One region of the Peribacillus simplex NBRC 15720 genome, then DNA from elsewhere that is predicted to be linked to it. Evidence: riboswitches for the same ligand, from Rfam matches in the RefSeq annotation. Region 1 holds a riboswitch; the other holds the start of a gene.
The links. A riboswitch is a leader RNA that binds a small molecule or an ion and turns the genes downstream of it on or off. The one in region 1 is predicted to bind S-adenosylmethionine.

Region 1 (8,054 bases):
ATCGCCTTCGCCGCTTTCATATATTTTAGGAAGCAGGGCCGCTTCATAATCAGCATCGAATTTAAGGTTTTTCTTATTTTCAACGATGTCTTTAGTTGTAGCTGTCGTTTTATCGATGCCTTCTTTTAATGTAATCAGGCCATTTTTTTCTAATAGAGATAACGCACGTCCGTGGTCAGCAACAGAGCTGCTCATAATAATTGTTGCGCCTTCCGGAAGTTTATCAATGCTTTTATACTTTTGTGAATATAGAGCAATCGGCTCGATATGAATTCCGCCAGCATTAACGAAGTCATATCCATTTTCTTTAATTTGCCCCTCTAAATATGGAATGTGTTGAAAGTAGTTAGCATCCAATTCCTTATCATTCAACGCCTTATTCGGTAAAACATAGTCCTGGAATGTTTCGATTTCCAATTCGATTCCTTTTTCTTTAAGAAGCGGCTTAGCTTCCTCAAGGATTTCAGCATGCGGAACATTGGATGCCCCTACAACTAATTTCTTCAATTCTTTTTCCGTATCGCTGCCGCTTTTATCCTTTTCACTTCCACAAGCAGCCAAAGCGAAAGATAACACTAAAATTAATGCAAATCCTAAAAACTTTTTCATCCTATTCATCTCCCTTTATCTTTTGTCCAATTTAGATGTAATCACATCTCCAATAATTTGAATTATGAAGACGATAATTAGAATAACGATAGTCGCTACAAGCGTAACGTCATTTTGATTTCTTTGATAGCCGTCCAAATAGGCTAGATTACCAAGCCCGCCTGCGCCGATGACCCCGGCCATTGCGGTATATCCAACCAATGCAATCGACGTTACCGTAATCCCGGAAATAAGGGCAGGCATCGACTCTGGAAGAAGGACCTTCCAAATGATCGTGCTCGTTTTTGCCCCCATCGATTTAGCGGCTTCAATTACACCTTTATCGATTTCACGAAGGCCGATTTCAACCATACGCGCATAAAATGGGGCCGCACCGATAATAAGTGCCGGCAGTGCAGCGTTCTCTCCGATCATGGAACCGACAAGCGCTTTAGTGAAAGGAATGAGCAGCACGATCAAAATAAGAAATGGAATGGAACGGAATATATTAACGACAGCACTCATGATCCCGTTGACTGCCCGGTTTTCCCACATATTACCCTTCCCTGTCAGGAACAGGATCAATCCTAATATTATGCCTATAAAAAAGGTTGCTACTACAGAGATGCTTGTCATGTAAAGCGTTTCTTTCGTTGCTTCAATAATGTCTTCCCAATCAATATTCGGCAATAATTCTTCAAGCATGAGTAATCACCTCCACGCCTACCTGCTGTGCTTTAATGAATTCGATTGCGCGGAGCATTTCATCCTCTGTGCCATCAAGATGGATAAACAATGTTCCATATGAACCGCTTCTTGTTTGGGATATCTTACCTTGAACGATATTGACATCCAACTCGAAGTTACGTACAAGCTTGGTGATCAACGGGCTTTCTGCATGATCACCTACAAAGGTCAATTGAATCACTTTGCCTGCAGGATAGCGTTCGAGCAAATGGTCCATCGTTTCTTTCGTTTCTTCTGGTTCCGTTACTTGTTGCACGAAACGCTTCGTCATTTGTTCTTTAGGATTCTTGAAAACATCAAGGACAGGACCCTGTTCAACAACTTGCCCGCTTTCCATCACTGCGACGCGATGACAGATTTTACGTATTACATGCATTTCATGTGTTATCAAAACGATCGTCAATCCCAGGCGCTGATTGATGTCAACAAGCAATTCGAGTATTGAGTCGGTAGTCTGTGGATCCAATGCAGAAGTCGCTTCATCACAAAGCAGCACTTTAGGATCATTTGCCAGAGCCCTGGCTATCCCCACCCTTTGCTTCTGCCCTCCGCTTAATTGTGAAGGATAGGCCTTTTCCCTGCCTTCCAGTCCGACTAACTTGATCAATTCGTTCACACGCTTGGTTCGTTCAGTTTTAGAAACTCCTGCAATTTCCAATGGGAAAGAAATATTCTCCTGAACGGTCCTTGACCATAATAAATTGAAATGCTGGAAAATCATGCTGATTTCTTGACGGGCCTTACGGAGCTGAGCCCCTTTAATTTTTGAAATTTCCTTCTCAGCCACCACAACGGATCCCTCTGTGGGTGTTTCCAATCCATTGAGCATTCTGATCAAAGTACTTTTCCCCGCACCACTGTAACCGATGATACCGAAAATCTCGCCTTTATTTATTTCAACATTCACATTATTTACAGCCTTGATCGTCTCACTGTTTCCTTTTCCTGTACGGAACAGTTTACTGACTTTCGTCAATGTAATCATTAATCCTCACCTCTTTTATCCAATAAAACCTATGAACTTAGTTAATTTCTCTACATTATTAATTTGTTTCCACTACCATTTTTTCTGTTCATACAAAAGTTTTCCCCAATTAAAATAGAAAAAACCTTTCTGCATGAGCAGAAAGGCAGGTGAAGAAACAGGCCTTCCTCTCATCTTCCAAAGTGATTAAACTTTGTGTGAATTGGCACCTTTCCAAGGAAATCTCCTTGTCGGTTGCCGGGTTTCATCGGGCACATCCCTCCACCTCTCTTGATAAGAGCTAATATATAGAATATTTTGTACATCATTAAGTTCTTTAGTATGGTGAAATTTTATCATAGATAAAAAAGGAGCGCAATGTATATTATTTCTAGTACAAGAATGAACAGGAACTTTGCTTAAACCGTTTTGGAAGACAAGGAGACGATATTCGTCGCTTTTTCAATGGCCTGCTCCAAATCTTCTATTAAATCGGCTACATTTTCAATCCCAATGGATAAACGGACTTGATCAGCACTCACACCCGCTTTCGCAAGCCCCGCCTCATTCAATTGTTGATGGGTCGTACTGGCTGGGTGAATGATCAAGCTCTTCGCATCCCCTACATTCGCTACATGGGACCATAATTCCACCGAATTGATAAGTTTTGCCCCAGCTTCGCGATTACCTTGAATTCCAAATGTAACGACCGATCCAGCTCCCTTTGGCAAATATTTATCCGCAAGGGCTTTATCGGGATGATCCTCATCACCAGGATGTGAAACCCAGGTCACGGCAGGGTGGTTTTTTAAATACTTAATGACAGACTTGGTGTTTGATATATGTTCTTTCATCCTTACATGCAGCGTTTCAAGTCCAAGCGTAAACTGGAATGCACTTTGGGCACTTAGCGCAGGGCCTAAATCACGAAGTAACTGGACTCGGGCTTTCGTTATGAATGCGGCAGGTCCAATTGCCTCGGCGTATACCAGACCATCGTAACTTGGGTCAGGCTCCGTGAAGCCAGGGTAGTTTGGCGAGTTCCAATCGAACTTCCCTCCATCCACGATGACACCGCCCAGCGTCGTTCCATTTCCCAGAAGCCATTTTGTAGCAGAATGGATGACAATATCCGCTCCAAAATCAATTGGTCTGCATAGATATGGTGTCGCGAAGGTATTATCAATGATTAAAGGTATGCCTGCATCATGGGCGATTTCCGCTACCGCTTCAATATCGAGCACCCTCAAACTTGGATTTCCGATCGTTTCAGCAAAAATGGCTTTAGTTCTTGGCGTAATTGCCCTTTTGAAATTTTCAGGGTCATCGGGAGAAACGAACTTCACTTTTATTCCATATTTAGGAAGAGTATTTTCAAAAAGGTTATACGTACCGCCATATAATGTAGAGGCTGAAACAATCTCATCCCCTGCAGCGGCAATATTCAGGATTGAAAGTGAGATGGCAGCCATTCCGCTTGATGCTGCCAATCCACCGATACCGCCTTCCAATAAGGCCATTCTTTCCTCAAAAACGCTTACCGTGGGATTATGGAGTCGTGTATATATATATCCATTCTCCTTTAGGCCAAATAAATTCGCTGCATGGTCGGTGTCTTTGAACAAGTATGCATTGCTTTGGTAGATAGGAACTGCACGGGCACCTGTTTCATCAGTTTGCAGACCGCCATGAACACTCAATGTTTCGAAACGCAACTTTTTCTCTAACATATGTTTTCTCCTCTTTTTCTATGGATTTAGTTAGAATTATATGAAATCTGGCCTTTTATAAACAAAAAAACCACTTCAATAAGAAGAGGTTTCAAGAACACACCTCATCTACCAGAGCCAACACTCTGCTGGAATTAGCACCGTATATAAATTTATACCGGTTGCCGGGCTTCGTCGGGCCAGTCCCTCCGCCACTCTTGATAAGAACTATTAAATTCTGCCGTTACTTAATTCAAAATATAGCATTTTAGAATAAATCAGTCAATGAATTGTTAGAATATTCTTTGTTTAATTTCAATCTCGCATTCAAATCTCCGCAACAAAGAAACCAACCACTGTTCTGATTGGTTTCTTAGCTGATTTCCTTAAGCAATCCGTACAAATAGGGAACGGATTGAAAGGCATATATTTTTTTGTGCAGCTGTCCTTCTTTGAAAAGCAATAAACATGGAACACTTTCGATTTCATATGATTCGGCAATTCCTTGGATATAGTTCATATTCATTTTGCCTGCCTTCAATTCCGGGAAAAGCTCCAAGGATATCGTCAGCATCTTGGAGGCAACCTGACAGGTGCCGCATAAAGGCGTATATAAATATAAGCAAAAGGTTTCCCCATTTTCAACAGCAAGCTTACACTCTTCTTCTTTCCATTCCTGCATCAATTAGTCGTTCACCCTTTGACTTAAAAATTTCATTTTCACATTCATATTGGCAGATATAAGCACAGTTGCGATATGATGTTCTGGTGAGCTTTCCACTTCTTTGTACATTTTATTAATATACAGGTGGTTCGCTTCCGGCATTTCCCTTCGGAATTGCTTTCGCAGCTTTTCTCCTGATTCATCTGCGTCAAAAAGGAGATAAACATCACGGTCCATCAATTCATCCACTAATTCATCCAGCTTAGTTAATGATATGGTTCCATTCGTACATCTTATTTCCACATCTTCATTTAAAACGGAGGCAACTTTTCTTCTATCGGAACTGCCTTCTACAATGATCACTTTATCGAATTCGCCCCACTCCATGTCATCACTCCATCTCACGAATTATGTGCGCAACTGCCACTGTACAAAATGAAAAGAGAGCAGGCCTTTTCAGTCCCCCTCTCCTTCTTTTTTAACCGTTGATTAAACTCTCATATTCTTCAGCACTCATCAGGTTTTCAATATCACTGCTATTAGATGGTTCAAGCACGACCATCCATGCCTTTTCATAAGGAGACTCATTTACATATTCAGGGTTGTCACTTAAATCTTCGTTTACTTCTACAACCTTGCCACTGATAGGAGCATAAAGCTCAGAAACGGTCTTAACGGATTCAACGCTTCCAAATGGTTCGTTCGCTTTCAATTCATCGCCGATTTCCGGAAGCTCAACGAATACGATGTCCCCAAGCTCGGATTGTGCGAAAGCTGTAATTCCAATGCGCACTGTTCCATCTTCCGTTTTGACCCATTCATGTTCTTTAGTGTAACGAAGTTCTTTTGGTGTTGTTGTCATTATTAACCCTCCATATGTACAGCTTATTTTATCTATACCATTATAAGGTAGATTGTTTGTTTAAGTAAGGAATTAACCAAATATTTTGTGAAATTTTAGTTCCAAACCTGTTCGAATTGCTCTTCTTTGAAACCTACCGTCACTTTGGTGCCATCCGTAACAATCGGCCTTTTCAGAAGCATGCCATCTGTGGACAATATATCAAGCATCTCTGCTTCAGAAGCTTCTTTCAGCTTATCCTTTAAGCCCAGCTCCCGATATTTTTGACCGCTAGTATTGAAAAACTTCTTCAATTCCAAATTACTGATTTTATATAGTTGTTCTATTTCAGTTCGCGAAGGCGGATTTTCCGCTATATGGATCGCTTCATACTGCAGTTCATGATTATCCAGCCACTTCTTCGCATTACGGCATGTGCCGCATTTTGGGTACCAATATAATGTTAAGCCCATCATTTCACCACCTATCAATAGAATACCCGTTTTCAGCACGCAATACAATGAAATGTCTTTTGAATTTCCAACGCGATTTCATCAAAGGAAATAAAGGGGTTATACAATCTGAACGTTGCCTCCAGGCACTCGCTTTCTTCGGGCGCTCTACCCTGGACGCGCTTTTCCCACAGGCGTCTCGCAAAAAGTTCCAATCTACTTTGTTTTAAAAATTAGATAGAACCCCTTTTGCCTACAAACTGAAGGGAATGCCTTTACGGCATTCCCTTTACAGATTCTGATTCATTGCTTAAAGAGCATATTTTTCCGCTTCGATTACCTTGATGGAAGCTTCACGTTTTTTCGCAATGACATTGATTGGATTGTGTCTTGTCAGCTTGCGGAGCGACGATAGCATGATGCGAAGAGTATCGCCTGTTTCCACCGCAATTAACGTTTCCTTTGCATGCTGTTCTATTTCATTGAAAGCTTCCTGAACGAAGATTTCTGTGTAAAGCACTTTTTGTTTGTTCTTCTCCAGACCTTTAACTGCAATTGCTTTTTCCGTACGCAATACCACGGATTCCGCTGCATAGGCAAGGGATGCGATATCAGCAATGTTGGAGAGGATTTCTTGTTCTTGATCAAGATTTTTGCCGTATTTCTGCGCAGCAAGGCCAGCTGCCAAAATACCGATTTTCTTAGCGTTTCTAACAAGCATTTTTTCTTGTGCCAATGGCTCATCGCCAGGTTCTTCCGGCATCATCATCATTAATTCCTCTTGCAGGCCTTGAGCCTTTTGAAGAAGCGGCAATTCCCCTTTAAGTGCTTTCTTCAGGAAAGTTCCCGGGACAAGCAATCGATTGATTTCATTTGTACCTTCAAAGATCCGGTTAATACGGGAATCACGATATGCTTTTTCAATTTCATACTCCTGCATGAAACCATAGCCGCCATGAAGCTGTACGCCTTCGTCCGTAACATAATCCAATACTTCGGAAGCGAAGAATTTATTCAAAGAACACTCAATGGCATATTCAGCGATTGCAGCCGCCATTGATTTCCCATCTTTCACTTGCTCATCCGTCAATTTGCTTTGTCTTTGATCATAAAGGCCAACGGTACGGTATACAGAGCTTTCTGCTGCATAAATTTTAGATGCCATTGTTGCAAGTTTTTCTTTCGTCAAGTTAAAATCGGAAATTTTCGTTTTGAACTGTTGACGTTGATTCGTATAAGCAGCTGTAATCTCAAGGGCACGTTTAGATCCGCCGACAGCACCGACGCCTAATTTATAACGGCCGATATTCAGGATATTGAAAGCGATGACATGCCCTTTTCCTGCTACACCCAAAAGGTTTTCAACTGGGACATGTACATCTTCGAGGATTAAAGTCCGAGTAGATGAGCTTTTGATCCCCATTTTCTTCTCTTCAGCCCCAGTTGATACGCCTTTATAATCACGCTCAACAATGAAGGCGGAGAATTGTTCGCCGTCGATTTTGGCGTATACACAGAAGACATCTGCAAAGCCTGCATTTGTAATCCATTGTTTTTCACCATTTAAGATATAGTGTGTTCCCTCTGCATTCAATTTCGCTGTCGTTTTTGCTCCCAAGGCATCGGAACCTGAGCTTGGTTCCGTTAAGGCATACGCAGCAATCTTCTCACCCGTTGCAAGTAATGGGAGGTATTTTTTCTTTTGGTCTTCATTCCCGAATAATACGATCGGCAAAGATCCGATACCTACATGTGCACCATGCGTAATTCCGAAGCCGCCTGCAAGTGCCATTTTTTCCGTAATCAATGCCGAACTGATTTTATCAAGACCCAATCCGCTGTATTCCTCAGGAACGTCAGCACCAAGTAAACCGATTTCACCTGCATGCTTCAGTAATTTAACGGAACGGTCAAATTCATGGTTTTCCAAACGTTCAACCTGCGGCAGAATTTCATTCACTACGAAATCCTCGGCAGTTTTGGCAATCATTTTATGCTCATCAGAATAATCTTCCGGTGTAAACACTTGATCATACGTAATATCTTCTACTAAAAAGGCTCCGCCTTTAATAAGGTTATCTGTAGTTTG
Region 2 (8,054 bases), 130 kb from region 1:
GATATAAACTGGTAAGAAAAACTAAATTCGTTAAACTTGATGAAGTCGAATTTGACTTTGACAAAAAATATGAATGAACAAGCTTAAAGTAAAATCAGCCGGACAATGTGTCCGGCTTTTACTTGTTTTCTATAGGCTCATTATAAAAAGCTAGGAAGCTGATTCCTAGCTTTTTATTTTTATTAAATGGAAATTTATACAAATATTGTAGGAGGTGTTATATGATAATCGTAAACTCTGCTAAATTGCATGTACAGAACGACGGGGAAAGCTTTTAATATTTCCAATGGAAAGGGAAGGTGCACGGCTGATGACCTTATTGACTCATTTAAAAGTATTGGACTTTTCAACGTTACTGCCAGGCCCATTTGCCACTTTGATGCTAGCGGATTTAGGAGCGGACGTTTTGAAAGTAGAGAGGCCGGGAGCAATGGATTCATGGGGTGTGAACCAATATCTTAACAGATCGAAGAAGTCGATCACACTTGATTTAAAACAATCTGAGTCCATCGAATCTGTTAAAAATCTAGTGAAGGAATACGATATCGTCATTGAACAATTCCGGCCAGGTGTCATGGAACGCCTAGGACTGGGGTATGAGGCATTAAAATGGATCAATCCGAAGCTGATTTACTGTTCCATCACGGGCTTCGGCCAGACTGGTCCCTATAAAGACCGACCGGGACATGATATCAATTATATTTCGATTGCAGGCTTATCAGGCTATTCCGGTACGAAAGAGGACGGCCCGGCAAAAAACGGAACCCAAATAGCAGATCTTGCCGGAGGCTCACTGCATGCTGTTATCGGTATATTATCTGCAGTCATTCACAGGGAAAGAACAGGAGAAGGCCAAGCCATCGACATCAGCATGACCGACTGCAGTTTTGCCTTGAATGCCATATCCGCACCTCTGAATTTACAAGGGGGCCTCGAGCTTGAACCAGAAAAACTGATGTTAAACGGAGGGTCCTTTTATGACTTTTATGAAACGAAAGATGGACGCTATTTTTCGGTAGGAAGCCTTGAGCCCCCTTTTCGAAAAGCATTATGTGAAGCGATCGGTGCACCCGAATTGTATGAACTGAGCATGAAAAGCGATGAAGAAAGCGGAACCAGGTTTAAAACGGCCATCCGACTTGCTTTTCTTGAAAGAGATTTTCATGAATGGCAGGAAATATTCGCTGATTTCGAGGCCTGCGCAGAACCAGTGCTGACCTTCACTGAAGCGGCCGAACATCCCCAATTGAAGGAGAGGGGAATGATCGTCGAGGTACCTGACGGAAAAGGAAATGCCCAGAAGCAAATCGCCTGCCCAATCAAAACATCGGTTTTCACCCCTGAATATAAACATGCAGGCTTGAGGCCAGGACAAAACAACGCAGAAATTCTTCACACCCCCAATCGCTAAATAATTATGTAAAGGCTATCACTTTTCCGAGTTTTTTGGAAAGAGATAGCCTGTCTTTTTGAAGGCCGAAAAAAAGAGGTGGAAGGACTAAATAAGTTGGAAACAGCTCGTATTAAGCAGAAAGAGAACAAATTATCCTCTTATCACTTGTGGAAAGCAATATATTACCACTGTGAAAATTTGCCAGTTATATCTATTTTGGACAGGGTATCAGAGTAACATCCCTGTAAAAGGGTTTTTGAGAAAATTGCTCTGGTAAGGAGGGTTGATTAAACATGTTTGGTCTCTCTGATATCATTAAATTTCTATTTTCCTTTTTTTTGATCATGCCGATCGTTACGCTGATACATTTGAGCGGGCATATTTTCTTTGTTACGATCTTTGGGGGATCAGAAAAGAAAATCTTGATTGGTTGTGGTAATAAACTTTTCGCCTTTCGGAACATAGAGGTGAGGAAATATTATTTTTGGAATGGGACTTGCGAGTTCAAGGGATTGAAACATGATAATCGATTGACGAATACGCTGATTTATTTAGGGGGGGCTATCTTTAATTTAGTCAGCATGCTGATCATATATAGCTTAGTGTATCAGAATATCCTGGACAGCTCGGTAATCTGGTATCAATTTATCTATTTTTCTTTTTATGTTTTGTTTTTCTCCTTGTTTCCGATGTATTTCTCGGACGGGTCGCCTAGTGATGGGAAGGCTGCGGAATTGGCATTGAGGAACAAGCTGGAAGATAGGGTGACGGATGATATATTTGTGAAGAAAATGGATGATGAAGATAGCTGCAAGTAAAAAGGGGACGTGCTGGTGGGCGTTCTTTTTTTGTTGCTTTCAGCTTTAGGATTTATCATAAGGCTAAAATCTAGCCTTATGATGAATGTATATATAACGGTCTAGGATTTTATGGACTGTGCTATTTTACTGCTTGACGATGAACTCGAAAGGACCAGAACAATGACCATGGCAATGGCAACCCCTGTTGCACCGATCCAGGTTATGGATGCAAGGGATACTTGTTCTACAGCAACACCACCAATTCCAGCACCGGCCGCCATGGCCAATTGCATCATCGACTGATTCAGACCGAGCATGACTCCTGATGATTCAGGCTCAAGGGTCGCTAAATGATATTGCTGTGTCGGCCCTGATGACCATGCTGCGAACGACCATAATGTAAGGATTGTCAAAACGCCCATCAATGAATTCGTAACGATGGATAACATGATGATCATCACAATATGCAGCGCCATACCGCCAATTAGTGTAAATGATACACCCCATCGATCCGTACTATATCCGCCAAACTTTGATCCGATCAGGCTTGCGATACCGAATATAAGCAAGGCCGTGCTAAGTAGAGAGTCACTTATCCCTGATACGGATAGCAGGTAAGGGGATAGATAGGTATAAGCTATCGAGTATCCGCCAAGCCAGAAGAAGGTTATCGATAATCCAAGGGCAACTTTCCTTTTTTTAAGAAGGGCCAGCTGCCGGAGAAGTGGTACTGGTTTATCCCCTTTGGTAGGAGGAATGGTAAAGAATAAAACGATCATGGCAATCAGGCCGAATAGGGCGATTCCGCCAAAGACGGATTTCCACCCGAATGCATCCGTCATGATTCTTCCGAGAGGTACGCCAATGATAAGGGAAGCTGTAAACCCCATGACAACTGTCGCAATAGAACTTGCTTGTTTATCTGGCGGAGCAAGCTTAGCGGCAATATTCAGAGCGGTGACTACAACCAATCCTGCACCAAGTGCCATGATTATGCGTGCAAATACAAACGGTCCAAAGCCTGGTAATAGAAAGGCAAGCAGATTGGACACTATGAATAGTCCAAGGGAATACAACATTAATTTTCGTCTGTCTAAACTTGCTGTCAAAGCCATAAGAATGGGTGTACCGATTGCGTAGACAAGGGAGAAAATTGTAATGAGCTGTCCTGCGGCAGCAAGGGTCACTCCAAGAGAATCCGCAATCTTATCCAAAATTCCGGATATGATGAATTCGGATGTTCCTACTAAAAAACTGATTATCGCCAACATGTAAATTTTCCATGTATTAAGCAAAATAGATTCACTCCTCATTAATGATTATTAATTTTATATAAAGACATATCGTAATATGTTAATGTGTATGAATAAAAAAATAAACATATCGCGAAATATCGAACTGTTAGGGAGAAAAATGAACCCAACCCTCTAAGGTACGGATCAGGTTCATTTTCATACTTCTTCTTTCAAGAAATCAGTAATTTTTGAGATTGCATCTTCATCTCGTTTGTAATACGTAAACTTTCCTATCCGCTCCGTTTTAATCAATCCTGCTCTAAGAAGCATCGAGAGGTATTGAGAGGCCGTGGACTGGGTCATGTTTAATTTTTCCGTAATCTGACTAACGCAAACGCCGGTTTCCTTCATGTCTATTCCCTCATGAGGGGTGAAGTGGAGTTCAGGCGCCTTGAGCCATTGTAAGATTTGCAACCTGGATTCATTGGATAATGCTTTAAATATCTCGATTGTTTTCATACATTTCATTATATCGAGAATTATCGATATGTCAAATGATTTTAACATTCATCTTTAGTTTCATAAATAGCAAAACTTGATACCGTTATTCAAAGGAGTCAGTAAAGGAATGGAAATGTATTATTGCAAGAACCTAATCGGCTCCCTAATAAGTGCTGCCGATTAGGTTATTCGAATCCTGTAAATCAGAATTAAAGTCTCCGGAAAAAAATCATTCCCATATTTCTTTTGCTACATCAACGACGAATTTCAGCTTTTCCCATTGCTGTTCTTCCGTTAGCTTGTTGCCGTGATGGGTAGAGGCGAAGCCGCATTGCGGGCTTAAGCATAATTGCTCGAGAGGAACGAAGTGCGAGGCTTCTTTAATGCGTGCCTTAACAGCTTCCTTGTTTTCGATTTCTCCATCTTTTGAAGTGACGACTCCTAGGACGACACGGGCTCCGCCATTTGGTATGTATTCCAATGGTTTGAAGTCCCCTGAGCGTTGATCGTCGTATTCCAAGAAGAATCCATCGACTTTTTCTTTTGCCAATAAAGTTGGGGCGATACGGGCATAACTTCCTTCGAACGCCCATGTCGACTGGTAGTTTCCACGACATAGATGTGTAGTGACGACAAGGTCTTCTGGTTTGCCTTCCAATGCGCCATTAATGACTCGAAGTGCTAGATCAATTAATTGTTCCCTCGTATATTTTCCATCTTTGAACTGGAAATCTGGAGCTGAAAGTCTGGCAATATATACATCATCCAATTGAAGATAACGCACACCTGCTTCATAAAATGCTTTCAAAGCATGCTGATAGGCTTTGATGATATCATTTGCATAGTCTTCAATATCAGGGTAGATGTCTTCATTATGAATGCCAGCAGCAAATAATTGATTCGGACTGGGAATCGTTTGCTTGGCAACGGCACGTCCGTTCACGATTTTGTTTAATTCAATGAAATCACGAATGAAGGGATGTTCAGGATTGAATGAAACCTTCCCGGTATTGCGAACGTTATATCTCTCTGTTTCCACACCATCGAATGTGAGACCTTTTTCAGTCACATATCCCTCGATGCCATTTAAATGTTCGAGGAAGTCAAAGTGCCACCATGTTCGTCTGAACTCACCGTCCGTAACGGCCTCTAATCCAACTTCAATTTGTTTATCGACAATCCGATTGATCTCTTCGGTTTCAACTTCACGAAGCCGCTCTGCTGAAAGGGTACCTTCCCTAAATTGCTTTCTGGCAATATGTAAACGTTCCGGTCTTAATAAACTTCCGACGTGATCGGCCCTGAATGGTGCTTTCGTTAATGTGATTGACATGTTGTATTCCTTCTTTCCTTTTAAAAATAAAAAACCTCTTCTTAAAAATAAGAAGAGGTGTTGGCAACAAAGCTATATACTCTTCTTATCTTCAAGTTTTTACACTTCTGGAATTAGCACAGTACATGAATAGTCTGTTGCTGAGGTATCATAGGGCCAGTCCCTCCACCTCTCTGGATAAGAGTTGTCTATTAAATTAAGTATGACTATACAGGTAGTTTGTACAAAGGACAAGCGTTGAAGGTGGAAGATTTTGAATATACCAATTATTAATTTGGGCAGAAAATGTTAACTGCATCGGGGAACCCGGCATATGCTATAACCGACATTTCATATGCATGGCAGGAGGGGAATGCGAGGATGAGTACATTCAGTCCATTCAAAAATGGCATACCGATATCGGTAACAGAAGCCATGATAGAGAGAATTGTAAAAATGAAATCAGATGGTCACGATATTAAAGTCGAGATTACGCCAAAGCATATCGTGCTTTCCGGAACGATGGATGTGAAAAAAATGATGTTTAAGAAAAACGTAGCTTTCCGGATTACATTAAAACCGGTACACGTCGAAAATAGAACGATTTCATTTGGATTAGTGGAAATGGAACCAATTGACAGGAATTTCATCAACCAAAGGATATTTAACAGACCGCCGTTTTTTGAATTTGAAAATAGAACGATCAAAATGAATGTTAATGCTTGGAACATCGTGAGAATAATTCCGGTGGGCACAATTAAATCGTATGAACTTGTCGAAGGTGCATTGAAAATGAAACTTTCTTTATGATTTAAGGGGATATTTTACATACATCCTTAACTGCAATCTATAAAGGGAGTGCCAGGTATGTTAGTGTTATGGTGACATTGGACATGAAAAAAAATGTGTTTGATAAATCAAGCTCTTTAAAATATACTAAATGACTTGAAGTTTTGAGTTTTTCTGGGAATGAGGAGGATAATAATGGATCAGAAGATTTTGCCTGCTTCAGCAAGCATGAAGGATTTCGAAAGATTTCTAGAAAGTTCCTATGAAATAGGTGTGTTTCTTGATTTGCATATATCACAATTGAAAAATGTAAGTATGATGGCAAAGCAGCATAATAAGAAAATGATTTATCATGTCGATTTGATTCATGGCATAAGAAGTGATGAGTACGCGACAGAGTTTATTTGTCAGGAGTATAATCCCTATGGGCTGATTTCGACTAAATCAAGCGTTATATTGAAAGCGAAGCAAAAAGGGGTCATTGCCATCCAGCGAATCTTTTTAATAGACTCACATGCGCTTGAGAAAAGTTATAAGCTGGTGCAGAAAACCAAGCCGGATTATATCGAAGTATTGCCGGGCGCCATGCCATGGATGATAAAAGAAGTGAAGGAACGATTGCAGACACCCATTTTTGCAGGTGGACTCATACGTACTTCGGATGAAGTCCTGAACGCCCTTGATGCTGGAGCGTCGTCAATCACCACTTCCAAAACTGAATTATGGGATATCGTCTGATAGGGACGAATTGAAAAAAATTACAGAAAAATAGATTAATTTTTCACAAAATATTGACAGCGTTTTCATAACCTAGTATATTTTACAGTACAAGTTAATATATGTGACGGAGACTAGGAGATTCACAACAGATCTATTCATAATTTTTTTATGAAGATAGTTCTGCTGTGGATCTCCTTTTATTTGTTGTAAAGGTTTAAACATTTATCAGGGGAGGGGTTTTATCATGACTCCATTTTGGGGAGAAGTGTTAGGCACGATGATATTAGTTTTATTCGGAGCAGGTATTGGGGCGGGTTCATCCTTAAAGGGTTCCTATGCAAAGGATGCCGGTTGGATCGTTATCACGATAGCGTGGGGATTGGCTGTTACCATGGGTGTTTTTGCAGTGGGTTCCATAAGCGGGGCGCATTTAAACCCGGCGGTCACAGTAGGGTTTGCCATTATTGGAGAGTTTCCTTGGAGTGATGTGCCCGGTTACATCGTGGCCCAAATGATTGGCGCAATCCTGGGCGCAACTCTAGTATTCCTGCACTATTTGCCACACTGGAAAGCAACTGATGATCCAGGAACGAAGCTTGGTGTGTTTGCGACTTCACCTGCGATCCCGCACACATTTTCAAATCTATTAAGTGAGATGATTGGAACTTTCATCCTTATTCTTGGTTTATTATTTATAGGTGCCAATGATTTTACAGAGGGTCTAAACCCATTCGCAGTCGGGTTATTGATTGTCGTGATCGGGATGTCACTTGGGGGAACGACCGGATACGCCATTAACCCGGCCCGCGACCTGGGGCCGCGCATCGCACACTTTTTGCTGCCGATACCGGGTAAAGGCAATTCCAATTGGGGCTATTCATGGATTCCGGTCGTTGGACCGATTGTTGGAGGTTCACTTGGTGCCGTTTGTTATAAAGCCTTCTTTATGGGGGAAATAACAGCAGGATTTTGGTCTGTTTTAGGTGCAAGCCTGGTACTATTGATATTAGCCTATGCTTTTGGTAAAAAACAGTCACATGAATTGGAAAGCAGAAATATCGCTAGTTAATTAAAAGGAGGGGCACACACAATGGAAAAATACATTTTATCATTAGATCAAGGAACAACAAGTTCGCGGGCGATTTTATTTAACGAAAAGGGGGAAATCGTCCATTCCTCTCAAAAGGAATTCACGCAGCATTTTCCTAAACCAGGCTGGGTCGAGCATAACGCCAATGAGATTTGGGGATCGATCCTGGCGGTGATTGCCGGTGTACTATCTGAATCCGGTGTAAAGCCAGAGC

Region 2: linked by a shared signal. The riboswitch ahead of BS1321_RS15025 (5-methyltetrahydropteroyltriglutamate--homocysteine S-methyltransferase) and the one ahead of BS1321_RS14340 (O-acetylhomoserine aminocarboxypropyltransferase/cysteine synthase family protein) in region 1 are both predicted to bind S-adenosylmethionine.

What each region holds. Positions count from the first base shown of each region.
Region 1 is NZ_CP017704.1:3,001,642-3,009,695, reverse strand. Features, by position in the region: gene BS1321_RS14355 (MetQ/NlpA family ABC transporter substrate-binding protein) at 1-609, opposite strand, end outside; gene BS1321_RS14350 (methionine ABC transporter permease) at 625-1,293, opposite strand; gene BS1321_RS14345 (methionine ABC transporter ATP-binding protein) at 1,286-2,320, opposite strand; SAM riboswitch class I at 2,488-2,600, opposite strand; gene BS1321_RS14340 (O-acetylhomoserine aminocarboxypropyltransferase/cysteine synthase family protein) at 2,719-4,029, opposite strand; SAM riboswitch class I at 4,131-4,236, opposite strand; gene BS1321_RS14335 (thioredoxin family protein) at 4,382-4,690, opposite strand; gene BS1321_RS14330 (toprim domain-containing protein) at 4,694-5,059, opposite strand; gene gcvH (glycine cleavage system protein GcvH) at 5,151-5,534, opposite strand; gene BS1321_RS14320 (arsenate reductase family protein) at 5,630-5,986, opposite strand; gene BS1321_RS14315 (acyl-CoA dehydrogenase family protein) at 6,276-8,054, opposite strand, start outside.
Region 2 is NZ_CP017704.1:3,129,712-3,137,765, forward strand. Features, by position in the region: gene BS1321_RS15000 (amino acid permease) at 1-77, shown strand, start outside; gene BS1321_RS15005 (CaiB/BaiF CoA transferase family protein) at 311-1,411, shown strand; gene BS1321_RS15010 (hypothetical protein) at 1,687-2,211, shown strand; gene BS1321_RS15015 (MFS transporter) at 2,313-3,488, opposite strand; gene BS1321_RS15020 (ArsR/SmtB family transcription factor) at 3,645-3,947, opposite strand; gene BS1321_RS15025 (5-methyltetrahydropteroyltriglutamate--homocysteine S-methyltransferase) at 4,159-5,262, opposite strand; SAM riboswitch class I at 5,345-5,446, opposite strand; gene BS1321_RS15030 (hypothetical protein) at 5,623-6,051, shown strand; gene BS1321_RS15035 (glycerol-3-phosphate responsive antiterminator) at 6,226-6,768, shown strand; gene BS1321_RS15040 (MIP/aquaporin family protein) at 6,995-7,819, shown strand; gene glpK (glycerol kinase GlpK) at 7,841-8,054, shown strand, end outside.